4 regions of the Metabacillus litoralis genome follow, and region 4 is predicted to be linked to each of the others. Evidence: a T-box and tRNA genes for the amino acid it is inferred to sense, from the RefSeq annotation. Region 4 holds a T-box; the other regions hold tRNA genes.

Region 1 (6,943 bases), 1.8 Mb from region 4:
AATTACATATTGAAGAAGTTCCTGCTTTTTTAAAAAGTATTGAGATAGGCACATTAACAAAGATTCAAACTTGGATGGGGAGCAACTTGGAGTTAAATGAAACATTAACAGCTTTTTATGAAAATATTTTATTTATCTTAAATGAAAGAATTAATCCTGTTATTAACATAGCTACTCCATCACTATCTGAAGATACATATATTGAACTTGCTGATGAAATTGAAATTCAAGCAAAGTCCTTATTTGTGATTTCAACTTTATTACAAATCATATCACCAGGATATATAGAGAAATATAAAAATAAATCCCATTTTAATACTTTTGAACAAGCGGAATTAGATCAAACGGAAAAACCAGTCACATCTCAGCAGATTATAGAAAAAATCAAAAAAGGTTTTAGGTTGAAAAATCTCCCCTTTGTCATTGAAGAGGAATTAGATGAGTCCCCCGAAACCTTGAGATATTTTTTTCATCATATTGTCCAGCCAATCGTTGAATCTGGGGATGCTGCACTTTACATTGGTAACATTTTAGCCCTAATTATCAAGAGTACTGGGGAATTTTCAGAAGAGGAAATTGATTTAAACATTGAAGAACAAAGCAATCTTTTTTCACAACTAATCAATTTTTTAGATGAGTATATCAAACATATCTTGCTTGAATACTTATTGTTACAGATTTAAGAATTCATTAGTAAATAAAACTTCTTTCAATATTTAAACACAAAAAAACTAACCTGTTTACGGTTAGTTCTGACTTTACGCGCCTTAGAGGATTCGAACCTCTGACCGACGGCTTAGAAGGCCGTTGCTCTATCCTGCTGAGCTAAAGGCGCATTATATATATGTATTTCTGGCGGAGAAAGAGGGATTTGAACCCTCGCGCCGCTTACACGACCTACACCCTTAGCAGGGGCGCCTCTTCAGCCTCTTGAGTATTTCCCCACATAATAAAAATGGCTCCGCAGGTAGGACTCGAACCTACGACCGATCGGTTAACAGCCGATTGCTCTACCACTGAGCTACTGCGGAACAACTATATTGTACTTATGGTGGGCCTAAATGGACTCGAACCATCGACCTCACGCTTATCAGGCGTGCGCTCTAACCAGCTGAGCTATAGGCCCATAATATTTGGAGCGGGTGAAGGGAATCGAACCCTCATCATCAGCTTGGAAGGCTGAGGTTTTACCACTAAACTACACCCGCATAAAAAAGTGTCCTGGAGGCACCACCCGGATTTGAACCGGGGATAGAGGTTTTGCAGACCTCGGCCTTACCACTTGGCTATGATGCCTTAAAAAGTAAATGGCTGGGCTAGCTGGATTCGAACCAACGCATGTCGCAGTCAAAGTGCGATGCCTTACCGCTTGGCTATAGCCCATTGAATTAGCTTCAGGAATAGGCTTCCTTGAATATGCTACATGTATCCTCATCGCAAGAGGATATTTTGGGTTATTTCTGACAGGAAATAACACGAAATATCGTCGACTACTAGGTATACTTTCAACCTTAATCAGTCTCGTTCACTTCATATTCCACACTTTTTACACATAAATTAATGTCTTGTGCTCAAACCAACAAGAGGATATTTCTTTTCTGCATCTATAATTACTAAGTAACAAGTTACTGAGCAACGATGTCTGAATATAAAATTGGGGCGGCTGATGGGAATCGAACCCACGAATGTCGGAACCACAATCCGATGCGTTAACCACTTCGCCACAACCGCCACTAAAAGGGAAATGGTGGAGGGGGGCAGATTCGAACTGCCGAACCCTAAGGAGCGGATTTACAGTCCGCCGCGTTTAGCCACTTCGCTACCCCTCCATACTATTCAATTACAAGTGGTGGCTCGGGACGGAATCGAACCGCCGACACATGGATTTTCAGTCCATTGCTCTACCAACTGAGCTACCGAGCCATAAAATTAGTTAGTATTAATAAATAAGATACAAGATTGCTCTTCACGTATCATTTATTTATTCCTTTAACTTGTTAGTATTTTAAGGTTTTCAATTAGTGAATCGTCCTCATCTCAGAGGGATTATTCAAGATGCAGCTCGATGAGTACGCTGAAGTTTATTCAGAGAAGCATATTCGAACGTGCTCTACCAACTGAGCTACCGAGCCAACATAGTTTACGGCTTCCACTAAGCTTCAAATCTCTGCGTCAGCTCGTTCATTCACATCCTCACGTATGGTTATACGCTCCGGTGTTCATTCACTCGCTTCCTTGATCTTTTCGCTTATTGAAACCCTCTTACTCTATAATTAGACTAGAATAAGTATAAATAATAATGGCGGTCCGGACGGGACTCGAACCCGCGACCTCCTGCGTGACAGGCAGGCATTCTAACCAACTGAACTACCGGACCAAAGTTTTTTCACGTAGTGAAATTAACTAACCTTAACATATATTTCTAATATGTTTGGTTGCGGGGACAGGATTTGAACCTGCGACCTTCGGGTTATGAGCCCGACGAGCTACCAGACTGCTCCACCCCGCGATGATAAAAATATAAAAAGTTTTAAGAATATGGAGGAGGAAAGGGGATTCGAACCCCTGCGGGCTTTGACACCCCTGTCGGTTTTCAAGACCGATCCCTTCAGCCGGACTTGGGTATTCCTCCGTAATAAATGGACCCTGTAGGACTCGAACCTACGACCGGACGGTTATGAGCCGTCTGCTCTAACCAGCTGAGCTAAGGGTCCAATAAATGATTTTACTCATTTATTATCATCGTTGTTCTTTAATAGCGGCGGAGGGAATCGAACCCACGACCTCACGGGTATGAACCGTACGCTCTAGCCAGCTGAGCTACACCGCCATAATAACAAAACGCTCACTGTTTAAAAACCATGCTCGTCATGTCTCTTATCAGACACATTCCTCGCAAGCCTACAATGAAGCTAATTCAGGATGTTTACGGCTCGCTCTAACCAGCTGAGCTATACCGCCAAAAATCAAAATTTCAAGTGGAGCCTAGCGGGATCGAACCGCTGACCTCCTGCGTGCAAAGCAGGCGCTCTCCCAGCTGAGCTAAGGCCCCATAATCATAATAATGAATGGTCGGGAAGACAGGATTCGAACCTGCGACCCCTTGGTCCCAAACCAAGTGCTCTACCAAGCTGAGCTACTTCCCGTTCAAAATATCACATGTGGGATGTAAGAGGGTCAAGATTTCTAATATTGCTACGAAGCATATCAAAAAATCTCACTTCTGACTTCCAATTTTTAAATTGGCGCGCCCGAGAGGAGTCGAACCCCTAACCTTTTGATCCGTAGTCAAACGCTCTATCCAATTGAGCTACGGGCGCTAATAATCTAAATTAATCTATAGAAATTAAGGTAAGTTATTTTCGCTAGCGCGAAAAAACTATGGTGCCGAGGACCGGAATCGAACCGGTACGGTAGTCACCTACCGCAGGATTTTAAGTCCTGTGCGTCTGCCAGTTCCGCCACCCCGGCACTTTTTTTGGAGCGGAAGACGGGATTCGAACCCGCGACCCCCACCTTGGCAAGGTGGTGTTCTACCACTGAACTACTTCCGCATTATGCATATTCTAAAAAATCTTTGGTGCGGGTGAAGGGACTTGAACCCCCACGTCATAAAGACACTAGATCCTAAGTCTAGCGCGTCTGCCAATTCCGCCACACCCGCAAGGTGTGTTAAATGGTGAGCCATGAAGGACTCGAACCTTCGACCCTCTGATTAAAAGTCAGATGCTCTACCAACTGAGCTAATGGCTCATTTTATAATGAGTAATAATATTTAGTTCATTTCTTGTTATTGACACCCAAATTTCAGTAAGCTTATTCAAGAAGCAACTCAATTTGTGTGCTGATGTATTGCTACGAAGCATACTCGTTCGTGCTCTACCAACTGAGCTAATGGCTCATCTTATAATGAGATATGATTACTAAAATGAGTGGTGCCGGCGAGAGGACTTGAACCCCCAACCTACTGATTACAAGTCAGTTGCTCTACCAGTTGAGCTACACCGGCATTATTATAGATGTAAATTAGGTTTCATCTTACTTACCAGTCACCCAAATCTCAGAAAGATTATTCAAGTAGCAGCTCGATTTGTGTGCTGAAGCAGGAGCTTCGAAGCATATTCGATCGTGCTCTACCAGTTGAGCTACACCGGCATATGGTAAGATATTTTCGCTAGTGCGAAAAATCTATGGTGGAGGATGACGGGATCGAACCGCCGACCCCCTGCTTGTAAGGCAGGTGCTCTCCCAGCTGAGCTAATCCTCCAAAATAACATGAAATTTATGAATTTCATTAAGTAAGCTATCTTCGCTAGCGCGAAAAAAACTATGGTGACCCATACGGGATTCGAACCCGTGTTACCGCCGTGAAAGGGCGGTGTCTTAACCGCTTGACCAATGGGCCATATTTTTAATAATATCAAACCTATAAAGGTTTGCCTGGCAACGTCCTACTCTCACAGGGGGAATCCCCCAACTACCATCGGCGCTGAAGAGCTTAACTTCCGTGTTCGGCATGGGAACGGGTGTGACCTCTTCGCCATCATTACCAGACAAAATTAAGTTTGAAGGATGTTCCTTCAAAACTAGATAACGATTCACAATTCAACTTCACTCTACTGAGTTTACGCTCTTACTTTGTCCAGCTCCAGAAGCCAAATCCTACGGTAATTTCACTCTCTCGAAGAAGTCAAAGAACGACTTCATCTCGATCGCACCAATTCCCTATGGATAAAAGCTAAGCTTCTTCCGCTTTTCTATTAGGTTAAGTCCTCGATCGATTAGTATCAGTCAGCTCCACACGTCACCGCGCTTCCACCTCTGACCTATCAACCTGATCATCTTTCAGGGATCTTACTCACTAATGTGATGGGAAATCTCATCTTGAGGGGGGCTTCATGCTTAGATGCTTTCAGCACTTATCCCTTCCGCACATAGCTACCCAGCTATGCCTTTGGCAAGACAACTGGTACACCAGCGGTGCGTCCATCCCGGTCCTCTCGTACTAAGGACAGCTCCTCTCAAATTTCCTACGCCCACGACGGATAGGGACCGAACTGTCTCACGACGTTCTGAACCCAGCTCGCGTACCGCTTTAATGGGCGAACAGCCCAACCCTTGGGACCGACTACAGCCCCAGGATGCGATGAGCCGACATCGAGGTGCCAAACCTCCCCGTCGATGTGGACTCTTGGGGGAGATAAGCCTGTTATCCCCGGGGTAGCTTTTATCCGTTGAGCGATGGCCCTTCCATGCGGAACCACCGGATCACTAAGCCCGACTTTCGTCCCTGCTCGACTTGTAGGTCTCGCAGTCAAGCTCCCTTGTGCCTTTACACTCTACGAATGATTTCCAACCATTCTGAGGGAACCTTTGGGCGCCTCCGTTACATTTTAGGAGGCGACCGCCCCAGTCAAACTGCCCACCTGACACTGTCTCCCAGCCCGGTCAGGGCTGTGGGTTAGAATTTCAATACAGCCAGGGTAGTATCCCACCGACGCCTCCACCGAAGCTAGCGCTCCGGCTTCTCAGGCTCCTACCTATCCTGTACAAGCTGTACCAAAATTCAATATCAGGCTACAGTAAAGCTCCACGGGGTCTTTCCGTCCTGTCGCGGGTAACCTGCATCTTCACAGGTACTATAATTTCACCGAGTCTCTCGTTGAGACAGTGCCCAGATCGTTACGCCTTTCGTGCGGGTCGGAACTTACCCGACAAGGAATTTCGCTACCTTAGGACCGTTATAGTTACGGCCGCCGTTTACTGGGGCTTCGGTTCAAAGCTTCGCTTGCGCTAACCTCTCCCCTTAACCTTCCAGCACCGGGCAGGCGTCAGCCCCTATACTTCGCCTTGCGGCTTCGCAGAGACCTGTGTTTTTGCTAAACAGTCGCCTGGGCCTATTCACTGCGGCTTTTCCGGGCTATTCACCCTAAAAAGCACCCCTTCTCCCGAAGTTACGGGGTCATTTTGCCGAGTTCCTTAACGAGAGTTCTCTCGCTCACCTTAGGATTCTCTCCTCGCCTACCTGTGTCGGTTTGCGGTACGGGCACCTCTCACCTCGCTAGAAGCTTTTCTTGGCAGTGTGGAATCAGGAACTTCGGTACTATAATTCCCTCGCCATCACAGCTCAGCCTTCACGACAACGGGATTTGCCTCGTTGTCAGCCTAACTGCTTGGACGCGCATATCCAACAGCGCGCTTACCCTATCCTTCTGCGTCCCCCCATTGCTCAAACGGTGAGGAGGTGGTACAGGAATTTCAACCTGTTGTCCATCGCCTACGCCTTTCGGCCTCGGCTTAGGTCCCGACTTACCCTGAGCGGACGAGCCTTCCTCAGGAAACCTTAGGCATTCGGTGGAGGGGATTCTCACCCCTCTTTCGCTACTCATACCGGCATTCTCACTTCTAAGCGCTCCACCAGTCCTTACGGTCTGGCTTCACAGCCCTTAGAACGCTCTCCTACCACTGTTCGTAAGAACAGTCCACAGCTTCGGTGATACGTTTAGCCCCGGTACATTTTCGGCGCAGAGTCACTCGACCAGTGAGCTATTACGCACTCTTTAAATGGTGGCTGCTTCTAAGCCAACATCCTGGTTGTCTAAGCAACTCCACATCCTTTTCCACTTAACGTATACTTTGGGACCTTAGCTGGTGGTCTGGGCTGTTTCCCTCTTGACTACGGATCTTATCACTCGCAGTCTGACTCCTGAACATAAGTCTTTGGCATTCGGAGTTTGACTGAATTCGGTAACCCGATGGGGGCCCCTAGTCCAATCAGTGCTCTACCTCCAAGACTCTCATTTCAAGGCTAGCCCTAAAGCTATTTCGGAGAGAACCAGCTATCTCCAAGTTCGATTGGAATTTCTCCGCTACCCACACCTCATCCCCGCACTTTTCAACGTGCGTGGGTTCGGGCCTCCATTCAGTGTTACCTGAACTTCAC
Region 2 (6,943 bases), 900 kb from region 4:
ATCTATTTACTTGCTGACATGCAGGCCAGTCACCTTCAACTGCAAGATATGTAAATCCTTTTTCCTTTATAAGTTTTTTCGAAAGTTCTGCTCTCATTGTGTAAAACTCAGAAGTACCATGAGAAGATTCTCCAAGAAGGACAAATTGGTGGTCACTAATTTCATTTATCAAAGAATCTAAATCCTTAGATTCATGTATTGGCTTAGAATAATCTTTAATCGCTTGAATTAATTTGTTGGGCATTTTTTATTCCCCCTTTTACTTATTGTTTATATTCAGCATTATATGAGTTTTCACCAGAATGAACAGACAATAAGGTGTCTGCGTAGCCGACAAGTCGATTAACTATTTCATCAGAAATCGAATAAACAAGTTGGTGATGTTTTCTTATATGTAATTCAGGATCATCAAAGATAATAGTCGTATTGATAAAAATATGCTTCGTATCAAAAAGATTGTAGTGAATGATTGTTTTTCCAGCAGCTCCACCTGTTAAAGGATCTTTATAACTTGGTAAAAAAACATACCATTCCTCTGCAGAAGGTGAGCGAAAGTTCTTAGTATAGGTCATTCCTTTTAGTTCTTCTTCAATTTTAAGCTTCAGGTCTTCGTCCATTACTTCAATAATGTTATCTTTCATCACCGATCTCCTTTGGTTTAATCAGCGGGGTTCGCATCAACAGCAATTTCATACGCATCTAAAACGATATTCTTTTTAATTGGATCTGTAACTCCAACAAGATATTGACCATCTTTCTCGTCTAAAACCTGCATAATGATGGGATCATCATTATTCTCATTTGATGTTAATAGAGCATAGGTTTCAGCTTCCACAGCAAGTAATGCTTCAACTGAGAACGTTCTTTCTTTTCCGTACTCATCTTCAACAGTAATAATATCTCTTTCTTCCTCTAAGCTCATTTCTATACACCTCCAAAAATGTCAAAAGTAGTTTATCCTATTTAGAATGATTTAATGAGATAGAGAAAGGGGGGACGAACTTTTTAAGAAAACAAAGGGATAATTGCCTATAAGTGTTTACCTTTTTTATACTAGATGATAAGATTATCTTCATTGTCGAGAAAATGTATTAAGATATTGACACATAATTAATTAATGTGATAAATTATAAATCCTGCTTCGTTGAAGTGAAACATGATAAATAAGTTTTTTATAAAAAGGTCTTGAAATTTTTTGTGAAGTTATTATAATAATATTTGTCTTTAAAAATTGTCTGGTAATGATGGCGAAGAGGTCACACCCGTTCCCATGCCGAACACGGAAGTTAAGCTTTTCAGCGCCGATGGTAGTTGGGGGATTCCCCCTGTGAGAGTAGGACGTTGCCAGGCATGATCATTTTATGGTCATGAAACAATTAAAATATGGCCCATTGGTCAAGCGGTTAAGACACCGCCCTTTCACGGCGGTAACACGGGTTCGAATCCCGTATGGGTCACTTACTATAACTTAATATAGGAAGTAACGTATTAATTTGGAGGATTAGCTCAGCTGGGAGAGCACCTGCCTTACAAGCAGGGGGTCGGCGGTTCGATCCCGTCATCCTCCACCATAATATTTCGCTCTAGCGAAACAACTTAAAAAGCGGGTGTGGCGGAATTGGCAGACGCGCTAGACTTAGGATCTAGTGTCCTTGTGACGTGGGGGTTCAAGTCCCTTCACCCGCACCATGTTTTTTTTATGATAGTAAAATAACTATCCAGTACGCGGAAGTAGTTCAGTGGTAGAACACCACCTTGCCAAGGTGGGGGTCGCGGGTTCGAATCCCGTCTTCCGCTCCAATAGTAGTGCCGGGGTGGCGGAACTGGCAGACGCACAGGACTTAAAATCCTGCGGTAGGTGACTACCGTACCGGTTCGATTCCGGTCCTCGGCACCATAGTTTTTTCGCGCTAGCGAAAATAACTACCTTAATTTTTATAGATTAATTTAGATTATATGCGCCCGTAGCTCAATTGGATAGAGCGTTTGACTACGGATCAAAAGGTTAGGGGTTCGACTCCTCTCGGGCGCGCCAATATTAGATTTAAAAGTAAGATGTGTGAATAAGAGTTGTGCTTTTAAGCAAAGCTAAGTCTCTGATCTCCACATACATCTTTGATATTTAGTACGGGAAGTAGCTCAGCTTGGTAGAGCACTTGGTTTGGGACCAAGGGGTCGCAGGTTCGAATCCTGTCTTCCCGACCATTCATTATTAAGGGGCCTTAGCTCAGCTGGGAGAGCGCCTGCTTTGCACGCAGGAGGTCAGCGGTTCGATCCCGCTAGGCTCCACCAAATTTGTTTAATTTCTTTATAAGTAACATATACAATTATGGCGGTGTAGCTCAGCTGGCTAGAGCGAGCCGTAAACATCATGAATAAGCTTCATTGTAGGCTTGCGAGGAATGTGTCTGACAAGAGACATGACGAGCATGGTTTTTAAACAGTGAGCGTTTTGTCATTATGGCGGTGTAGCTCAGCTGGCTAGAGCGTACGGTTCATACCCGTGAGGTCGTGGGTTCGATTCCCTCCGCCGCTACCATTTGCACAAACGGCCAATAGGTCACATATGTTATTGGAGGAATACCCAAGTCCGGCTGAAGGGATCGGTCTTGAAAACCGACAGGGGTGTCAAAGCCCGCAGGGGTTCGAATCCCCTTTCCTCCTCCATATTTATTTTTTATTTTATTATCGCGGGGTGGAGCAGTCTGGTAGCTCGTCGGGCTCATAACCCGAAGGTCGCAGGTTCAAATCCTGTCCCCGCAACCAAACTTTAAATGTAATGTTATGGTAAATGTTAAGGTAAGTTATTTTCACTTCGTTAAAAAACTCCGGTCCGGTAGTTCAGTTGGTTAGAATGCCTGCCTGTCACGCAGGAGGTCGCGGGTTCGAGTCCCGTCCGGACCGCCATTATTATAATAGATAATAATGGAAATTCAGACTCTAATTTTTGAGTAAAAGGGTTTCAATAAGCGAGAAGGTCGAGGAAGCAAGTGAACGAGCACCGGAGCGTATGACTATACGTGAGGATGTGAGTGAGGGAGCTGACGAAGAGATTCGAAGCTTAGTGGAAGCCGTAAACTTTTTTGGGCTCGGTAGCTCAGTTGGTAGAGCACGTTCGAATATGCTTCTCTGAATAAACTTCAGCGTACTCATCGAGCTGCTTCTTGAATAAACCCTCCGAGATGAGGACGATTTACTAATTGAAAACCTTAAAATACTACCAAGTTATCAGAACAAATAACTAATACGTAAAGAAGCAATCCTGTATCTTATATATTAATACTAACTAATTATATGGCTCGGTAGCTCAGTTGGTAGAGCAATGGACTGAAAATCCATGTGTCGGCGGTTCGATTCCGTCCCGAGCCACCTTTCAATTTTGCAAAAAAAATGCCGGTGTAGCTCAATTGGTAGAGCACGATCGAATATGCTTCGAAGTATTTGCTTCAGCACACAAATCGAGCCGCTTCTTGAATAATCTTTCTGAGATTTGGGTGACTGGTAAGTAAGATAGAGCTTTATATAGATATCTATAATAATGCCGGTGTAGCTCAATTGGTAGAGCAACTGACTTGTAATCAGTAGGTTGGGGGTTCAAGTCCTCTCGCCGGCACTCTTATATATGGAGGGGTAGCGAAGTGGCTAAACGCGGCGGACTGTAAATCCGCTCCTTAGGGTTCGGCAGTTCGAATCTGCCCCCCTCCACCATAGATTTTTGTGATAGCAAAATATCTTCCACTGATTCTAAAAAAAATCTTAGGGGCATAGTTTAACGGTAGAATAGAGGTCTCCAAAACCTTTGGTGTGGGTTCGATTCCTACTGCCCCTGCCAATTTAAAATTTTGTGGCGGTTGTGGCGAAGTGGTTAACGCATCGGATTGTGGTTCCGACATTCGTGGGTTCGATTCCCATCAGCCGCCCCAATTTTATATTCAGACTTGTTGCTTAGTAACTTGTTACTTAGTAATTATAGATGCAGAAAAGAAATTTCCTCTTGTTGGTTTGAGCACAAGACATTAATTTATGTGTAAAAAGTGTGGAATATGAAGTGAACGAGACTGATTAAGGTTGAAAGTATACCTAGTAGTCGACGATATTTCGTGTTATTTCCTGTCAGAAATAACCCAAAATATCCTCTTGCGATGAGGATTCATGTAGCATATTCAAGGAAGCCAATTCTTGAAGCTAATTCAATGGGCTATAGCCAAGCGGTAAGGCATCGCACTTTGACTGCGACATGCGTTGGTTCGAATCCAGCTAGCCCAGCCATTTATTTTAAGGCATCATAGCCAAGTGGTAAGGCCGAGGTCTGCAAAACCTCTATCCCCGGTTCAAATCCGGGTGGTGCCTCCAATTCATTTCGATATGCGGGTGTAGTTTAGTGGTAAAACCTCAGCCTTCCAAGCTGATGATGAGGGTTCGATTCCCTTCACCCGCTCCAAAAAACTTATGGGCCTATAGCTCAGCTGGTTAGAGCGCACGCCTGATAAGCGTGAGGTCGATGGTTCGAGTCCATTTAGGCCCACTTTATATCATACATTTTGTTCCGCAGTAGCTCAGTGGTAGAGCAATCGGCTGTTAACCGATCGGTCGTAGGTTCGAGTCCTACCTGCGGAGCCATTTTTGTCTTTAGATAATGCGCCTTTAGCTCAGCAGGATAGAGCAACGGCCTTCTAAGCCGTCGGTCAGAGGTTCGAATCCTCTAAGGCGCGTCAAAAAAGAGACCAGTGGTTTTCACCTGGTCTCTTTTTCTTTCTTTATTTAGTTCCTAGAGATATATTCTTCACATCATTATCTTCTTTCCAACTATAAGGTTTTACCTGTTGATCATTTAATTTTTTTAGAAGTAGCATACATAAATTTGTTTGATCCACTTTTCCACCAACTGAATTGAACTTTCCTACATCTGCTCGTAAGCCAATAGAAAACAATGTAACTGGGCTTTTAAGAAGTGGATTCCACACTTTCAATAATCCTATTGTGTAAGACTCATCATTTGTATTTTTATATTCATTAAGAAAAAGAATAGCACCACAACGTTTTATTAGTTTTTCTTCAGTATTGGTTACTGCTGTGTTCGCGATTGCGCTTTCAAGTTCTACTTTAGACAATTTTTGGAAACCTTTTGGTAAAACAGGTTGAAAGGTAGGATGAAATTGTTTCATATGCTCCTCTGTTTTCTTAATCGAACTATAAATATTGTTAGCTTCTGTTATCAAATAATCTATATTTTTATGTTTTTCTAAGATGATTTTCTCCCATTCCCATTCTTCAGTAAAGAATGGATCATATTGTTCAATAGGAATGTTTATTTTAATTGATCTTAGGTTTGTATATAATCCTTCACCCTGTGTAAATCCGTATTTAAAAAGGGTTGTTCTTTTCCAATCTGTGAAAGAATGTAAATCTTTTTTACCTTTATGTACCTGTATAGGTGAAGAAACCTTTAATAAATTTAAAGCTTCTGAAAAATTGTATTCGAAAAAGGTTTTCAACTCGTTCATGGCAATTTCTGTATGCATGAAATTTAAGTTCGCATTATACCTATTTTGAATTTTTTTATTCATTGAAGTCACCCTCCAGGAAAATATTCAATCATCAATTTTTGGGCATTTGACCCAATTATCTTATGTGAGTCTTGCTTGAATTGTGACAAAAAGACAATAGATAAATTATCTTTCAGCAGGAAACTCACAAAATGTTGCCTCCAGCAGAAGAACAGTTTGCATCAATGGAGGAAATCACTACATCGGCATGATGAATGCATACAAATAAGAGGATAAAAAATCTCATTTAGCTCATACTAGCCACGATTAAAATCTATTGAGAGGTTGTGTTGTGGATTTGGGTGCAGTAGAGAGAAGTGGATACCGGTTTGAACCTGAGTTTAGTGTAATCAATCAGAATGGGGCTATACATGTTTATCATCAAGGTGAGTTTGTTGAAGAGATTAAGTTCTCTTTTTCAGGGGACTTTCCAGTACATGATAATATAGAAAAGCTAATTGACCAGTATTGTGAGCAACATAGAATATAAAGACTCTTTCATAGAAAGAGATTAAAAAAAGATTGAATGGACCACTATACGTCTCTTCAATCTTTCTTTCTAATTTAAGATGTAATTCTCCAATTCATTTCATTGGATGTTTTTAACCATTCTGGTATAGGAAATCTCTTTTCTATCGCCTCAGTCATTTCTTCTGCCATCTTTAAAACAAGAGAGAGTTCAGTGTATTGAAGCACTTGTTGTGATAAAAATCCTCCAACATTGACCACACCTGTAATGCTATAATCGCCAACAGCATCTAACTCTTTCCCAACCCCTGCACCAGGTTTTAATCCTCCATCAAATACATAAAACTTGCCGATTGAGTCCACTTTCCCTAACATTGAATCGATTACAATTACTTTCTTATTTAAAGGAACTTCTCTTAGCTTCTCATTTAAATTTTTAGCGTGTACAAGGTTGTTAATTGTACCAATTACATTTCTGTAACCCTTCTTTTTTAGGAAGGAACCTACTAATGGACCTAATGAATCACCTGTTGAACGATCAGTCCCTATGCAAACAAATACAACTTTACTGCTGCTTATATTAGTGGGGATCACATCTAGTAATGTTTCAGATAAATGAAAGCAAGTTACTGGTGAAATCATAGGCACAGCCCCCTGAAAAATAATAGTAGTTGAAAAAATTTACATAAATTTAATATTTTATTTACAATTTTATCATATAAATCTATATTTTATCTCATGAAATATAGAATTTTCAGAATATATTTCAACATATTTCGCGGGGGGGGAGTTGGCTTTTAGGTGATATTGTTGCAATTTGTCGTAAAGATATAAATTTAATAAGGATTATTTTGTTGAGATTGGTAGCGGCATTGGGCGGGATTCGATTTCATTCAGTAATAAATGAATAAATTCATCGGATGCTTTTA
Region 3 (6,943 bases), 2.2 Mb from region 4:
TCAAAATAATCATTTACTTGTCCTAAATTCTTACCAACAGGTCTCGGTAATGTATCTTCTTCTTCATCCATTAGTCTTTCAATCTCAAGCTCTTGTTCATCAGAAAGTTTAAAACCGTCTGGACCGAAATATTTAATTCCGTTGTCTTCTACAGGATTATGTGATGCTGAAATCATGACCCCTGCTTCCGCACCAAGAGCCTTAGTTAAGAAAGCTACACCTGGTGTTGAGATCACACCTAAACGCATCACCTCAGCTCCTATTGATAGTAGTCCTGCTACAAGAGCCCCTTCTAACATATGCCCTGAGATACGAGTATCTCTCCCTATAATAACCTTTGGTCTTTCTTTATCCTTTGTTAGAACATATCCACCAAATCGACCAATTTTAAAGGCTAATTCAGGTGTTAATTCACTATTTGCAACTCCTCGTACTCCATCTGTACCAAAATACTTTCCCATTGGTTTCGCTCCTTTATACAAATCTGCCTTAAGAGGCTGAAGAAATTCTCACTTTTACCTTTTCTTTTTGCAATGACCAAGTAAGATTTTGAGGACCATTAACTTGAACTTCCACCTCATGTTCACCATCCGCTAAATCTGACAGGTTTATATATAATTCAATATCATCTGATTTTATGTCATTAATCACACTCGGAGCTCCGTAAACGGTAAGATCCATTGCTCCTGAATCGGGATCAATATAGTCGAAGACCTTTCCTTCAGAAAGCCCTACTTCCTGTATTTTTTGACTGGAAAATACCTTTTCTTGTTGCTCTTCGATATCTATTTCAATCTTAATTTTTTCCGGACTAACTTTCGTGATGCCCTCCGGTACCGGGACATCCACTTCTATAGTTGTATCCTTTTGAATCTCAGAAAGGTCTACTTTTATACCATCTAGAAATTCATATTTTTCAAGAACATCAAGTGGTCCATATACAGTAATTTCTTTTGGATTAGGTTCTATACTTAAGATACTTAAACCCTTTTCAAGCTCACCTTCCCTGCTTATTTTAAAAGGGAGGGTTTTACTTGGGCTTTTAATTGGTACTGTAACATCTACAACAGACGGTTCTACTTCCACTGGAAGAATGTTTCCATCGCTGTCATAAATCGTAATTCTAGATTCCTGGTTAATCGTTTCCTTAGCAGTTTCTAAATTCACTGTTGCCTGAACCGTTTCGATACGGTCAATAACCTCTTTTGATGCTGTAACTCGAATACTGTTTGGATTTACAATTGGTTGATCAGGTGTGTATCCTTCCTCTAATTTATCTTCATTTGTAAAATCAACCTCAACTGGGAAATCCTTTGTAACCTTCTCTTCAATTGAAACTGTGATAGTAGAAGGATTAATACTTGCCTCTAAATCCTCGGATAAGTTTTTCATTTTAAGTTGAACTCGATGAGTACCTATTGATAATTTATTTAAATCAGCATATATCTCAAAATCTTTAACTGTCCTTGCTTTTGTTAATGCAACCGTTGGACCCTCTAATGTTACATTAACTGTTTCTGGCACACCTGTAACAACAAGATTTTCTTGATCAAAGTATGTAACGACTGGCACATCCGTGACAGTTGCCTTATCCAATGAGGGAGAAGAATTAAAAGGATTTGTTGATTGGGTTCCTCCTTGAGAGCCAGATTCTATATTAACGGATGCATATAGCATGATTGCCAGGAACAAGGCAATAATCCTCATTACCCAATGGTTATTCATCAACCTATCCATCTTTTTTCCCCCTCCAATGCCAACGGTTTGAGGAAACAGTTTTTGTTGCAGAATGTAATTCTTTTTGTAAAATCTCTCTTAATTCATCTTGATTTAAATTTCGATGCAGCTCACTGTTTCTAGCAGCAGAAACGCTTCCTGTTTCTTCTGACACTATAATTGTAAGACTATCGGTAACTTCACTGATTCCAAGTGCTGCACGATGTCGTGTACCCAATTCCTTGGATATGAATGGACTTTCTGATAAAGGCAGATAACAAGCTGCCGCAGCCACTTGATTTTTTTGAATAATAACAGCACCATCATGAAGAGGTGTGTTAGGAATAAAAAGATTAATTAATAACTCAGATGAGATTCTTGAATTTAATGCGATTCCTGTTTCTATGTAATCACTCATCCCAGTTTCTTTTTCTATCGACATAAGTGCACCAATACGACGTTTTGCCATATAGTCTGTTGCCTTCACAATAGATTCGACTATTATTTCAGGATCATCTTCACCAGGCTGACCGCTTCTGGAAAAAAAGCGACCTCTTCCTAATTGTTCCAAGGCTCTACGTAGCTCTGGTTGAAATATTATGATGATGGCTAGAAATCCCCATGTTATTGCTTGGTCCATTAACCATTGTAGAGTACTTAGCCCAAAATAATGACTAAGCATTCGAACAACAATAATCACGGTAATTCCTTTTAACAACTGTACAGCTTTAGTTCCCCTTGCTACCATTATTAATTTATAGATAACGTACCATACAAGGAGAATGTCAACAGCTATACGGAGGTATTGCAATATTGGTAAATCCTCATAACCCATTCACTCGTCCTCCATGAGCTCACTCTATTTATGAATAGACATTGTCTATTTATTGTTGTGTATGTAACTTTATTATTATATCACTTCATTATTAGGAATGTAAAAAGGTCACCAAGTGGATGACCTTTACTATTTATTCTTGTTAACCATGTGTATTTGTTTCTCATAGTCACTGGTCAAGAAGAACCCTAAATTCCAATCCTTACTACATTCTAGTTAAATACCTCTACGACTTCTTTAGAAACAGATTTCATGTGATACCATAACCATTCAAACATTTCATCAACTTCCTCAATTTCTCCAGTTACTTGACCAGCAGAAGCCATGAATTGCTCTCCATTTATAACTGTCACATCTCCATCAACTGTACCCTCAATCGTTAATGTTCCATTTTTAACAATTACATCACCTTTAACAACTTCATCTTTAGGAACGATAACTTTACTATTTTCAACAACTAAATTACTTTGTTTCGATACACTAAAATGTTGATCTTCATTCCATGCAGAAAGCAAGCTCCCAGTCATCAAAACAATAAAAAGAGATGCTGCCGTTAATAGTGGGTGACTTTTTAACCAACGATTCCATGAAACAGTTCTTTTTTCTCGCGGAAGATTATTCATAACAGCTTCAGTAAAGTTAAGAGGAGCTTCAATATGTGATGTGCTTTTGACTAGAGCAACAGCCTTTTCAAGTTCATGAAAGTGCTGATAACAAGACTCACATGTATGAAGATGGTCCTTAACCATTTTTTCCTCACTTGGTGTTAATTCAAGATCCAAATATTTATGCAATAGTTGAACATATTCTGAAGAACAGCTCATTATCATCACCTCATCATAAGTGCCTTAATTGTTTTCTTAAAGCCTCTCTACCTCGATGTATACGAGTTTTAACGGTTCCAACAGGTATATTCAGGATTTCGCTTATTTCTATAAGAGAAAGCTCATCTATATACTTTAAGACAATTACAGTTCTATACTTATCCGGAAGTTTTAATATTTCCTTTTGAATGGTCTCTTGCAATTCCAATGTTTCAAGTTCCTCTTCGGGTAGTGTTACATCGGCAGCTACTTGTGAATACATATTTAAACCATCTGTTCCGGAAACCTCAGCATCCAGATAATAATCTGGCTTTTTTTTACGAATACGGTCTATAGAAAGATTCGTTGCAATACGGTATAACCATGTAGAAAACTTTTTATTCATATCATATGTGTGAATATTTACATATGCTCTTATAAAGGCTTCCTGGGCAATATCCTCTGCTTCATGCGCATTTCCTAGCATCCTGTAACAAAGTTGATAGATTTTATCCTTGTACAAATCGACAATCTCAGCAAAAGCATTTTGATCACCTTTTTTCACCTGTTTTATTCGTTTTTTTACTATTGTCTCCATTTATCATACCTCCGCACTCTGCGGGTCTCTTTTTATACGAATTAGAAACCACTAAGGTTTCATTTTTTTTCACAATCATTATTTTAACAAATTTTGGAGAATGAAAGGAGAAAAGTTTCTAGTTTTTTGCTATTTAGATATACTTTTTCGGCATTTCTCATATTTAAATTGTTTGCACCAGCTTTTAATACATTAAAAAAACGATAAACAGTGTTTATCGTTTTATGTATCAAAGTTATTATTATTAAATTTATGGTGGAGCCTAGCGGGATCGAACCGCTGACCTCCTGCGTGCAAAGCAGGCGCTCTCCCAGCTGAGCTAAGGCCCCATGGTGCCGTATGGAGCGGAAGACGGGATTCGAACCCGCGACCCCCACCTTGGCAAGGTGGTGTTCTACCACTGAACTACTTCCGCAAATAATGAGCCATGAAGGACTCGAACCTTCGACCCTCTGATTAAAAGTCAGATGCTCTACCAACTGAGCTAATGGCTCTAATGGCTGGGCTAGCTGGATTCGAACCAACGCATGTCGCAGTCAAAGTGCGATGCCTTACCGCTTGGCTATAGCCCATTGATTAACCTTCATGAATAAGCTTCTTCGAAACTTCTTCATGAATCCTCAACGTAAGAGGATGTTTTGTGATATTTCTGACAGAAAATATCGTCGACTACTAGGTATTCTTTATACCTTTTATATCTGTCGTTCCATACTGAACTTTAGTTTTTATTACTTTAATTTCAGTATACCCACTCATTAGTGAAACTATTCACAATCCACTAAACAATTTTTATGATAAAACTTCTCAACGTACCTGTTTTATTGTTTATAAATGGTGGAGGGGGGCAGATTCGAACTGCCGAACCCTAAGGAGCGGATTTACAGTCCGCCGCGTTTAGCCACTTCGCTACCCCTCCGTTTGTAAGAGTGCCGGCGAGAGGACTTGAACCCCCAACCTACTGATTACAAGTCAGTTGCTCTACCAATTGAGCTACACCGGCATATGGTAAGTTATTTTTGCTAGCGCAAAAAAACATGGTGGAGGATGACGGGATCGAACCGCCGACCCCCTGCTTGTAAGGCAGGTGCTCTCCCAGCTGAGCTAATCCTCCGAAATAATACTAATTTATGACTTTCATTAAGGTAAGTTATTTTCGCTAGCGCGAAAAAACTATGGTGACCCATACGGGATTCGAACCCGTGTTACCGCCGTGAAAGGGCGGTGTCTTAACCGCTTGACCAATGGGCCTTATTTACTTTTCATCTAAGCTTCCAACCGGGCTCGAACCGGTGACCTCTTCCTTACCATGGAAGTGCTCTACCAACTGAGCTATGGAAGCAATGGCTCCGCAGGCAGGACTCGAACCTGCGACCGATCGGTTAACAGCCGATAGCTCTACCACTGAGCTACTGCGGAACAATCCAAAGCCTGGCAACGTCCTACTCTCACAGGGGGAAACCCCCAACTACCATCGGCGCTGAAGAGCTTAACTTCCGTGTTCGGCATGGGAACGGGTGTGACCTCTTCGCCATCATTACCAGACAATGTGACAAAAACTATTATACTAAATTAGAAGAAGATTTCAAGTGTTTTTTTCACTTTTATATTCCTTCAAAACTAGATAACGATTCACAATTCAATTCACTCTACTGAGTTTATGTTCTTACTTTGTCCAGCTCCAGAAGCCAAATCCTACGGTAATTTCACTCTCTCAAAGAAGTCAAAGAACGACTTCCTTTCGATCGCTCCAATTCCCTATGGATTTGAACGGGCTTCTTCCGCATTTCTATTTAGGTTAAGTCCTCGATCGATTAGTATCAGTCAGCTCCACACGTCACCGCGCTTCCACCTCTGACCTATCAACCTGATCATCTTTCAGGGATCTTACTCACTAATGTGATGGGAAATCTCATCTTGAGGGGGGCTTCATGCTTAGATGCTTTCAGCACTTATCCCTTCCGCACATAGCTACCCAGCTATGCCTTTGGCAAGACAACTGGTACACCAGCGGTGCGTCCATCCCGGTCCTCTCGTACTAAGGACAGCTCCTCTCAAATTTCCTACGCCCACGACGGATAGGGACCGAACTGTCTCACGACGTTCTGAACCCAGCTCGCGTACCGCTTTAATGGGCGAACAGCCCAACCCTTGGGACCGACTACAGCCCCAGGATGCGATGAGCCGACATCGAGGTGCCAAACCTCCCCGTCGATGTGGACTCTTGGGGGAGATAAGCCTGTTATCCCCGGGGTAGCTTTTATCCGTTGAGCGATGGCCCTTCCATGCGGAACCACCGGATCACTAAGCCCGACTTTCGTCCCTGCTCGACTTGTAGGTCTCGCAGTCAAGCTCCCTTGTGCCTTTACACTCTACGAATGATTTCCAACCATTCTGAGGGAACCTTTGGGCGCCTCCGTTACATTTTAGGAGGCGACCGCCCCAGTCAAACTGCCCACCTGACACTGTCTCCCAGCCCGATCAGGGCTGTGGGTTAGAATTTCAATACAGCCAGGGTAGTATCCCACCGACGCCTCCACCGAAGCTAGCGCTCCGGCTTCTCAGGCTCCTACCTATCCTGTACAAGCTGTACCAAAATTCAATATCAGGCTACAGTAAAGCTCCACGGGGTCTTTCCGTCCTGTCGCGGGTAACCTGCATCTTCACAGGTACTATAATTTCACCGAGTCTCTCGTTGAGACAGTGCCCAGATCGTTACGCCTTTCGTGCGGGTCGGAACTTACCCGACAAGGAATTTCGCTACCTTAGGACCGTTATAGTTACGGCCGCCGTTTACTGGGGCTTCGGTTCAAAGCTTCGCTTGCGCTAACCTCTCCCCTTAACCTTCCAGCACCGGGCAGGCGTCAGCCCCTATACTTCGCCTTGCGGCTTCGCAGAGACCTGTGTTTTTGCTAAACAGTCGCCTGGGCCTATTCACTGCGGCTTTTCCGGGCTATTCACCCTAAAAAGCACCCCTTCTCCCGAAGTTACGGG
Region 4 (6,943 bases):
TGTAACAAAAGGGCATTCGATTATATTAGGCAGAAAAAACTTTGAGTCAATCGGTAGAGCTTTACCTCATAGAAGAAATATTATTTTAACTAGAGACAAAGACTTTTCTTTTGAAGGCTGTGAGATTGTTCATTCCATAGAAGAAGTTTTTGAATTATGTAAACAAGAAAAAGAACTATTTATTTTTGGGGGAGAACAGATTTATAAACTGTTTTTACCTTATGTGGAGAAAATGTATATCACTAAAATCCATCATTCCTTTGAAGGTGATACATTTTTTCCGGAAGTAAATGAAAAGGAATGGAAGGAAGTATCTGTTGAAAAAGGGATAAAGGATGACCAAAACCCGTATACTTATTATTATCATGTGTATGAGAGAATATAGAAAATGCCCATCCAAAAGGAAGGGCATTTTTTATAACAGAGATATAAAATCTCGAAAGGTAACACTAATGTCTTAACCTTATTATAGTCTAAAACATTTTGTCGAACAATGTCGAAAATATGGTAATTGTTTAGCTGGTTGTCTTATAGTTTTGATTATTTCGCCTATTGATCCCTTGATTTAATATAAAAATAAGCAGTAATCCATGATGTGATTGGAATAATTAAGGCAATTCCAATTCCTGCACAAAGAATGGTAATCATCTCTGCGCTAAATACCTTTGAATTAACAATTTCCCCGAAAGAATAATTTAAATCTTTAAACCATATAAGTAACCCTAAATATCCTCCAAAAAAAGCAAAAAATAATGTGTTTGTGTTTGTTCCTAGAATGTCTCTCCCAATGCTTAGTCCAAATTTATACAATGAGCTTCTACTAATGTTTGGATTATGAAGTAAAATTTCACGCATGGGAGACGAAATCGAAATTGCAACATCAGTTATAGCACCAATTGTACTCATGATGATCATGGATGCACCGATTTTCACAAAGTCTACTCCAATATACATAGAAAAGATACTAAGCTCCTCGATTTCTTCTTCACCAAAGCCTTGTGTCATAGTATGTTCTGTCACGATGATAATAAAAAACAGAAGAGTAGCTAACGTAATGATTGTTGAAAGAAAAGCTGTTTTCGTTTTCTTGTTAACTTCATTGATAAAAAACAGGGTAATGCAACTAATGATTGTACTAGCGATTAATGTTAATAATATAGGATCTGCATTTGGATCTGTCATAAAAAGAGTAGCTAAAAAGAGCACACTAAAATTTAAAAATAAAGCTATAAAAGAACGGGCCCCTTTTTTTCCACCTATAAGAATCATTAATAAAAATAATATAGCGGCTAAACAAACTAATACATTCATGATCTTATCCTCTTCTTTCGGTTAATGAACAATATAGAAGTATAGAGACCGATCGGAATCGTTAAAACAATACCAATTCCACCAGCTAGAGCTCGAGCTAATTCCAAAGAAAGATTAATAGATAAGGTATACGACAATGGTGATGAGTTTTTAAAAAATAAAATTAACATAGGAATCGCACCGCTTACATAGGCGAAAAACAAAATATTTGTCATTGTCCCCATAATATCTTTTCCGATATCCATTCCTGACTTTTTTAGTGCTCCTATCGAGATGTGATTATTTTCTTCATACAAACCATATACAGATGAAGACATGGTAATGGCAACATCCATAACCGCTCCTAATGATCCAATTAATACTCCTGCTATAAAAACGGTTTGAGGAGGTCGAGTTAAAAATTGCATTTCTTCATATCGAAGACCTTCTTCAGCTGTTAGCCACATGACAATAATCGCAATCAAAAGAGAAATAAACGTTCCAAGTATGGTTGAAATAATAGCTGCATATGTTTTACCGTTAAAGCCATTCACGAGTAGTAAAGAAATGATTGTAAACAGAATCGCACTTATGCCGCAAACGACTAGCAAACTAATTCCTGATGTATGCATATACACATCCAATGCATACGATAACAAAACGGCGTTGACCGCCAAACTAATGATCGAAAAAAGCCCTTGTTTTTTCCCGACAATAAGCAGAGTAAAGATGAAAACCCAGGCTATGATCACAACATATTTATCACGCTTTACATCTTTTATCGTTCCGGTTAAAGTTGCGCTTTCCTCTGTATCAATCGAAACAAACAATTCATCCCCAGCTTCGTATTGTGAATCAAACGCTCCTGATAATGAATACTCATTTGTTAAGGAAATTCCTTCTCCTTTATGTTCTCCGTTTTTAATCACTGCTTCTATATCCTGAGTAAAAAGCTTATCCACATTTTCGTGAAGATCGACTGTCTCTGTTGCTTCGACTAAACGGGTTTCCGTAATTTTAGCAATAGGTCGATCATAAAAAGAGTAGTTATTGTGGACAAAAAATACTGACACAATAAAGAAAAATAGTAAAAGAGTATAAAAGCTGATTTGTCTAGAAGACAAGCTATTAAATAGATCTTTCAAAAGAAAACCTCCGCTATAAACTTGTAATATGTAGTTGTCAAGCAATGGACCTAGAATAACAGGATTGTTTTTTGACCGTCAAGATCTATTCTAGACCTAATTTTAACTAGCAAAAAATTAAAAATAAGTTATTGCATTTCTTTCCATTTTATTGTAGTATCAAAATCAATCAAATACGAATTTTACTTTTGAACGCAATGATAAGGACATGAGTTACTTTAAACGGTTTCCAGAGAGGGAAGATATGCTGAGAGCTTCCTAACGCAGTAAAGTAGTTTACCACCTTTGAGCTGTATTGGGGAAAATAGTATCCAATGCCGTATATGCTACGTTACAGCACCAAAGCCATAAGTTTATTGCTTGTGGGAAATTGGGTGGAACCACGGGTTATAACACACTCGTCCCTTGTATAGGGATGGGTGTGTTTTTTATTTTTCACAAATATACAATGCTATGAAAAGGACATGAATGATATTTACGGTTTTCAGAGAGGGGAGATATGCTGCGACTCCCTAACTTAGGAAGATCATTTACCACCTTTGAGCTATATCAGGGAACATAAGTATCTGATATCGTCTAGGCTACGTTACAGCTCCAAAGCCATAAGTGTTTTTTGCTTATGGGAAATTGGGTGGAACCACGAGCAAAACGCACTCGTCCCTTGTTAGTAGGGATGAGTGCGTTTTTTTTTTAAAATAGAAAAAAGCAGTGACGAGGACATGAATGATTTTTACGGTTTCCAGAGAGGGAAGGAAATGCTGTGACCTTCCTAACTTAGGAAAATCATTTACCACCTCTGAGCTATATCAGGGAAAAGCAGTATCTGATATCGTCCATGCTACGTTACAGCACCAAAGCCATAAGTTTAATTGCTTATGGGAAATTGGGTGGAACCACGGGTTATTAAGCACACTCGTCCCTTATCTAGGGATGAGTGTGCTTTTTATTATAGTAAAGGAGTGTTTTGTCAAATGAATGTAGTAAAAATTGAATTACCAGATGGGAACATAAAAGAATATCAAAAAGGGATCTCAGTTAGTATGCTGGCTGAATCAATTAGCCCTAGTTTGAAAAAGAATGCGGTAGCAGGGAAAGTGAATGGTCATTTGGTTGATCACAGCTACAAGCTTGAACAAGATGCAAAGGTTTCTATTGTAACTCTTGATTCTGAAGAAGGTTTGCAAATTCTAAGGCACTCAACAGCCCATGTATTAGCTCAAGCGGTGAAAAGAATATATGGAGCTGTGAAATTAGGGATTGGTCCAGTGATTGAAGATGGTTTTTATTATGATATGAATCTGGAGGAGCTTAGCTTAACATCAAATGATTTAGAAAAGATTGAAAAAGAGATGGAAAACATCATCAAAGAAAACCTAGAGATTAAACGAATCGAAGTTTCTTATGATGAAGCGGAAAAGCTTTTTTCAGAAAAAGGTGAGAGCTACAAATTAGAGATTTTAAAAGATATTCCGAAAAATGAAAAGCTGTCACTATACCAACAAGGTGAATTCATTGATCTTTGTCGAGGTCCACATCTTCCATCAACTGGTTTTATAAAAGCATTTCATTTAACTCGTGTATCCGGTGCTTACTGGAGAGGAGATAGCGAAAATGATGTGCTTCAGCGAGTTTATGGTGTGGCATTTAAAAAGAAAAATGACTTAAAAGATTATCTCTATTACTTAGAAGAAGCAGCAAAACGAGATCATCGAAAGCTAGGAAAACAACTAGAGCTGTTTATGTTCTCAGAGGAAGCTCCTGGAATGCCGTTTTATTTACGAAATGGCCAGATCATTCGAAATGAACTAGAAAGGTTTTCGCGAGAACTTCAGAATGAAGCCTACTATGACGAGGTTCGTACTCCTTTTATGATGAATCAACAACTATGGGAAAAATCAGGTCACTGGGATCATTATCATGAAAATATGTATTTTTCGGAGGTTGATTCAACTAAATTTGCCTTAAAACCAATGAATTGCCCTGGTCATATGCTTATTTTCAAAAATAATCTTTACTCATATCGAGATTTACCGATTCGAATGGCTGAATTCGGTCAAGTTCATCGCCATGAGTTCAGCGGTGCATTAAATGGACTTCTTCGGGTTCGTACATTTTGTCAAGATGATGCTCATCTTTTTGTTCGTGATGATCAGATTCAGGATGAGATAAAGCAGGTGTTTCAATTAATTGATAGGGTTTATCGTACTTTTGGATTTGAGTATTCTGTTGAGCTCTCCACTAGACCAGAAGATTCTTTAGGAGATGATAAGCTATGGGAGGTTTCCGAGGCAGCTTTAAAAAATGTTCTTCAAGATTTGGAGGTCGATTATCATCTTAACGAGGGTGATGGCGCATTTTACGGACCTAAAATTGATTTTCATATTAAGGATGCTTTAAAAAGAAGTCATCAATGTGCAACAATTCAACTAGATTTTCAAATGCCGGAAAAGTTTGATCTTTCTTATATTAATCAAAACAACGAAAAAGTGCGTCCTGTTGTGATTCATCGCGCTATATTCGGATCAATCGATCGCTTCTTAGGGATATTAATTGAGCATTTTGCAGGTGCATTCCCTGTATGGCTCTCACCAATACAAGTAGAAATCATTCCTGTCTCACATGTACACATGGATTATTGCTTACAAATTCAATCGGAGCTGAAGAAAGCGGGGGTCCGAGTAAAACTTGATTCTAGCAATGAAAAACTTGGGTACAAAATCAGGGAGGCTCAGATGAAGAAAACTCCATATATGCTTGTCTTAGGAGATCAAGAAATGGCAAATGGAACAGTGAATGTCCGAAAATATGGAGATCATCAGTCGGAAGGTATATCTATTAACGATTTTAAAGAGGAAATTGTAAGGAAAATTAGTGGGCGTTGCTTATAAGGTGCACAGGCACAACATTTCGTTGTGCCTTGTCATATATATTGGGAGTTATTACATATATATTCGCCAATTTTGTGATTTTATTTGAAGATTTGATAAATATATTTGCTAGTTTTGTTCTTTTATTTGATGTTTTCAACAAAATATTAGTTTTTCGACAAAACTTCCAAAAGAAGGAATCCGCTATTTTTCATCGAATATGAACTAAATACAGATGAAAGGATGAGATGATATGATCAAAAAACCAACTGTAGATGAATATAACACGTACTTTGCAAAATACGTAGACTTAGTGCCTGAAGATGACATTTTCGCATCATTACAACAACAAAATAACGAAACAATCAACTTACTTAAGGACCTTTCCGAAGCACAAGGGTTATATAAATACGCGCCTAACAAATGGAGTATAAAGGAAGTGATTGGGCATCTCTCAGATACTGAGCGTGTTTTAAGTTTTGCGCTTCTTTGTATCGCGAGAGGGGAAGCTATGTCTCTTCATATCTATGATAAAGATGCCTACATTAAAAACGCTGACTTTAATAGACGATCTGTAAAAGAGTTACTAGAGGATTTTGCTGCTGTTCGGCAAAGCACTTTACAATTTATCAAAACACTAACCTTAGAGGATTTAGAAAGAAAAGGTACCGCACTAGATTCTGAGGTAACAGCACGTGCACTTGTTTTTATTTTAGCAGGACATGAGCTACATCATTTTAAAATTATAAAAGAAGCTTATATTGCAGCGGAAGATTTTCCATCATAATAGATACAGGATATTTTTTTAAGAAGACATATTTTTCAAAAAGAATGTGTCTTTTTTACTCTCTTTAAAATAGGAATGTCTCTTCATTGTTGCAAATACCAAGCTAAGGTAAAGTGGGGTATTATTAGTCCAGATGTTTATGGGTACACCTGATTCAATTACAGGAGAAGAATGGTTATATAAGTACTCAAAGATAAGGTTTAAAGAAGCTAAAGTAGCGGAATGGAATGATGTTAGCGGTGTTCTAAAAATAGAGTAATTGGTTCACTTCAATAGAACATGATGAAAAGCAAAGATTTTCTAATTAAATTCTCTGCTTTTTTTAATAAATAATTATTAATGTTAGGTAAATTTAGTGTAAAATAGTAAATTGGAAACTAACTTAAAATTAAGAATGGCTATTGGAGGTTTACTCATTAACATGTTTAATCACTATGAAGATCCTAATTTGAAAATCTTTTCACTAAACTCTGATCCTTCTCTATCAAAAAGAATTAGTGATATCCTTGGAGTCGAATTAGGAAAGTGTTCTGTTACTCGCTTTAGTGACGGAGAAATCCAGATAAATATTGAAGAAAGTATCCGTGGTTGTGATGTTTATATCATTCAATCAATCAGTGATCCAGTTAACGAACATTTAATGGAGCTGCTTATTATGGTAGATGCCCTTAAGCGTGCTTCAGCAAATACAATCAACTTAGTTATTCCATACTATGGATATGCAAGACAAGATCGTAAAGCAAGAGCAAGGGAACCAATTACAGCTAAACTTGTTGCAAACCTACTTCAAACAGCAGGTTCAACACGTGTGATTGCTCTAGACTTACATGCACCACAAATTCAAGGGTTCTTTG

The links. A T-box is a leader RNA that pairs with one kind of tRNA and senses whether it is charged. The one in region 4 lies ahead of thrS (threonine--tRNA ligase), so its partner is inferred to be a tRNA-Thr.
Region 1: it encodes a tRNA-Thr, which carries the amino acid that the T-box ahead of thrS (threonine--tRNA ligase) is inferred to sense. The anticodon was not compared.
Region 2: it encodes a tRNA-Thr, which carries the amino acid that the T-box ahead of thrS (threonine--tRNA ligase) is inferred to sense. The anticodon was not compared.
Region 3: it encodes a tRNA-Thr, which carries the amino acid that the T-box ahead of thrS (threonine--tRNA ligase) is inferred to sense. The anticodon was not compared.

What each region holds. Positions count from the first base shown of each region.
Region 1 covers NZ_CP033043.1:4,685,173-4,692,115, reverse strand. The annotation lists gene D9842_RS22910 (hypothetical protein) at 1-683, shown strand, start outside; tRNA gene D9842_RS22905 (tRNA-Arg) at 762-835, opposite strand; tRNA gene D9842_RS22900 (tRNA-Ser) at 854-944, opposite strand; tRNA gene D9842_RS22895 (tRNA-Asn) at 957-1,031, opposite strand; tRNA gene D9842_RS22890 (tRNA-Ile) at 1,050-1,126, opposite strand; tRNA gene D9842_RS22885 (tRNA-Gly) at 1,135-1,208, opposite strand; tRNA gene D9842_RS22880 (tRNA-Cys) at 1,223-1,296, opposite strand; tRNA gene D9842_RS22875 (tRNA-Gln) at 1,309-1,383, opposite strand; tRNA gene D9842_RS22870 (tRNA-His) at 1,656-1,731, opposite strand; tRNA gene D9842_RS22865 (tRNA-Tyr) at 1,746-1,829, opposite strand; tRNA gene D9842_RS22860 (tRNA-Phe) at 1,848-1,923, opposite strand; tRNA gene D9842_RS22855 (tRNA-Asp) at 2,301-2,377, opposite strand; tRNA gene D9842_RS22850 (tRNA-Met) at 2,433-2,509, opposite strand; tRNA gene D9842_RS22845 (tRNA-Ser) at 2,540-2,632, opposite strand; tRNA gene D9842_RS22840 (tRNA-Ile) at 2,641-2,714, opposite strand; tRNA gene D9842_RS22835 (tRNA-Met) at 2,757-2,830, opposite strand; tRNA gene D9842_RS22830 (tRNA-Ala) at 2,980-3,052, opposite strand; tRNA gene D9842_RS22825 (tRNA-Pro) at 3,070-3,146, opposite strand; tRNA gene D9842_RS22820 (tRNA-Arg) at 3,244-3,320, opposite strand; tRNA gene D9842_RS22815 (tRNA-Leu) at 3,383-3,471, opposite strand; tRNA gene D9842_RS22810 (tRNA-Gly) at 3,480-3,554, opposite strand; tRNA gene D9842_RS22805 (tRNA-Leu) at 3,579-3,664, opposite strand; tRNA gene D9842_RS22800 (tRNA-Lys) at 3,678-3,753, opposite strand; tRNA gene D9842_RS22795 (tRNA-Thr) at 3,934-4,009, opposite strand; tRNA gene D9842_RS22790 (tRNA-Val) at 4,192-4,267, opposite strand; tRNA gene D9842_RS22785 (tRNA-Glu) at 4,331-4,405, opposite strand; rRNA gene rrf (5S ribosomal RNA) at 4,439-4,554, opposite strand; rRNA gene D9842_RS22775 (23S ribosomal RNA) at 4,762-6,943, opposite strand, start outside.
Region 2 covers NZ_CP033043.1:392,588-399,530, forward strand. The annotation lists gene D9842_RS01635 (erythromycin esterase family protein) at 1-244, opposite strand, end outside; gene D9842_RS01640 (hypothetical protein) at 264-641, opposite strand; gene D9842_RS01645 (DUF1292 domain-containing protein) at 659-922, opposite strand; rRNA gene rrf (5S ribosomal RNA) at 1,235-1,350, shown strand; tRNA gene D9842_RS01655 (tRNA-Glu) at 1,386-1,457, shown strand; tRNA gene D9842_RS01660 (tRNA-Val) at 1,496-1,571, shown strand; tRNA gene D9842_RS01665 (tRNA-Leu) at 1,604-1,689, shown strand; tRNA gene D9842_RS01670 (tRNA-Gly) at 1,726-1,800, shown strand; tRNA gene D9842_RS01675 (tRNA-Leu) at 1,809-1,897, shown strand; tRNA gene D9842_RS01680 (tRNA-Arg) at 1,959-2,035, shown strand; tRNA gene D9842_RS01685 (tRNA-Pro) at 2,129-2,205, shown strand; tRNA gene D9842_RS01690 (tRNA-Ala) at 2,217-2,292, shown strand; tRNA gene D9842_RS01695 (tRNA-Met) at 2,463-2,539, shown strand; tRNA gene D9842_RS01700 (tRNA-Ser) at 2,575-2,667, shown strand; tRNA gene D9842_RS01705 (tRNA-Met) at 2,690-2,766, shown strand; tRNA gene D9842_RS01710 (tRNA-Asp) at 2,831-2,907, shown strand; tRNA gene D9842_RS01715 (tRNA-Phe) at 3,297-3,369, shown strand; tRNA gene D9842_RS01720 (tRNA-Thr) at 3,541-3,613, shown strand; tRNA gene D9842_RS01725 (tRNA-Tyr) at 3,625-3,708, shown strand; tRNA gene D9842_RS01730 (tRNA-Trp) at 3,759-3,832, shown strand; tRNA gene D9842_RS01735 (tRNA-His) at 3,848-3,923, shown strand; tRNA gene D9842_RS01740 (tRNA-Gln) at 4,195-4,269, shown strand; tRNA gene D9842_RS01745 (tRNA-Cys) at 4,280-4,353, shown strand; tRNA gene D9842_RS01750 (tRNA-Gly) at 4,368-4,441, shown strand; tRNA gene D9842_RS01755 (tRNA-Ile) at 4,452-4,525, shown strand; tRNA gene D9842_RS01760 (tRNA-Asn) at 4,546-4,620, shown strand; tRNA gene D9842_RS01765 (tRNA-Arg) at 4,639-4,712, shown strand; gene D9842_RS01770 (class-II aminoacyl-tRNA synthetase family protein) at 4,758-5,567, opposite strand; gene D9842_RS01775 (YbxH family protein) at 5,845-6,036, shown strand; gene yyaC (spore protease YyaC) at 6,111-6,656, opposite strand; gene sda (sporulation histidine kinase inhibitor Sda) at 6,861-6,943, opposite strand, start outside.
Region 3 covers NZ_CP033043.1:4,335,549-4,342,491, reverse strand. The annotation lists gene glmM (phosphoglucosamine mutase) at 1-461, opposite strand, end outside; gene D9842_RS21280 (CdaR family protein) at 490-1,737, opposite strand; gene cdaA (diadenylate cyclase CdaA) at 1,730-2,551, opposite strand; gene D9842_RS21270 (anti-sigma factor family protein) at 2,764-3,375, opposite strand; gene sigW (RNA polymerase sigma factor SigW) at 3,389-3,952, opposite strand; tRNA gene D9842_RS21260 (tRNA-Ala) at 4,206-4,281, opposite strand; tRNA gene D9842_RS21255 (tRNA-Gly) at 4,293-4,367, opposite strand; tRNA gene D9842_RS21250 (tRNA-Lys) at 4,374-4,446, opposite strand; tRNA gene D9842_RS21245 (tRNA-Gln) at 4,450-4,524, opposite strand; tRNA gene D9842_RS21240 (tRNA-Tyr) at 4,785-4,868, opposite strand; tRNA gene D9842_RS21235 (tRNA-Thr) at 4,880-4,952, opposite strand; tRNA gene D9842_RS21230 (tRNA-Val) at 4,988-5,063, opposite strand; tRNA gene D9842_RS21225 (tRNA-Glu) at 5,126-5,200, opposite strand; tRNA gene D9842_RS21220 (tRNA-Thr) at 5,219-5,291, opposite strand; tRNA gene D9842_RS21215 (tRNA-Asn) at 5,294-5,368, opposite strand; rRNA gene rrf (5S ribosomal RNA) at 5,379-5,494, opposite strand; rRNA gene D9842_RS21205 (23S ribosomal RNA) at 5,744-6,943, opposite strand, start outside.
Region 4 covers NZ_CP033043.1:1,292,000-1,298,942, reverse strand. The annotation lists gene dfr (DfrD/DfrG/DfrK family trimethoprim-resistant dihydrofolate reductase) at 1-385, shown strand, start outside; gene D9842_RS06195 (YibE/F family protein) at 550-1,311, opposite strand; gene D9842_RS06190 (YibE/F family protein) at 1,308-2,435, opposite strand; T-box leader at 2,624-2,844, shown strand; T-box leader at 2,880-3,100, shown strand; T-box leader at 3,135-3,359, shown strand; gene thrS (threonine--tRNA ligase) at 3,407-5,323, shown strand; gene D9842_RS06175 (DinB family protein) at 5,556-6,089, shown strand; gene D9842_RS06170 (ribose-phosphate diphosphokinase) at 6,511-6,943, shown strand, end outside.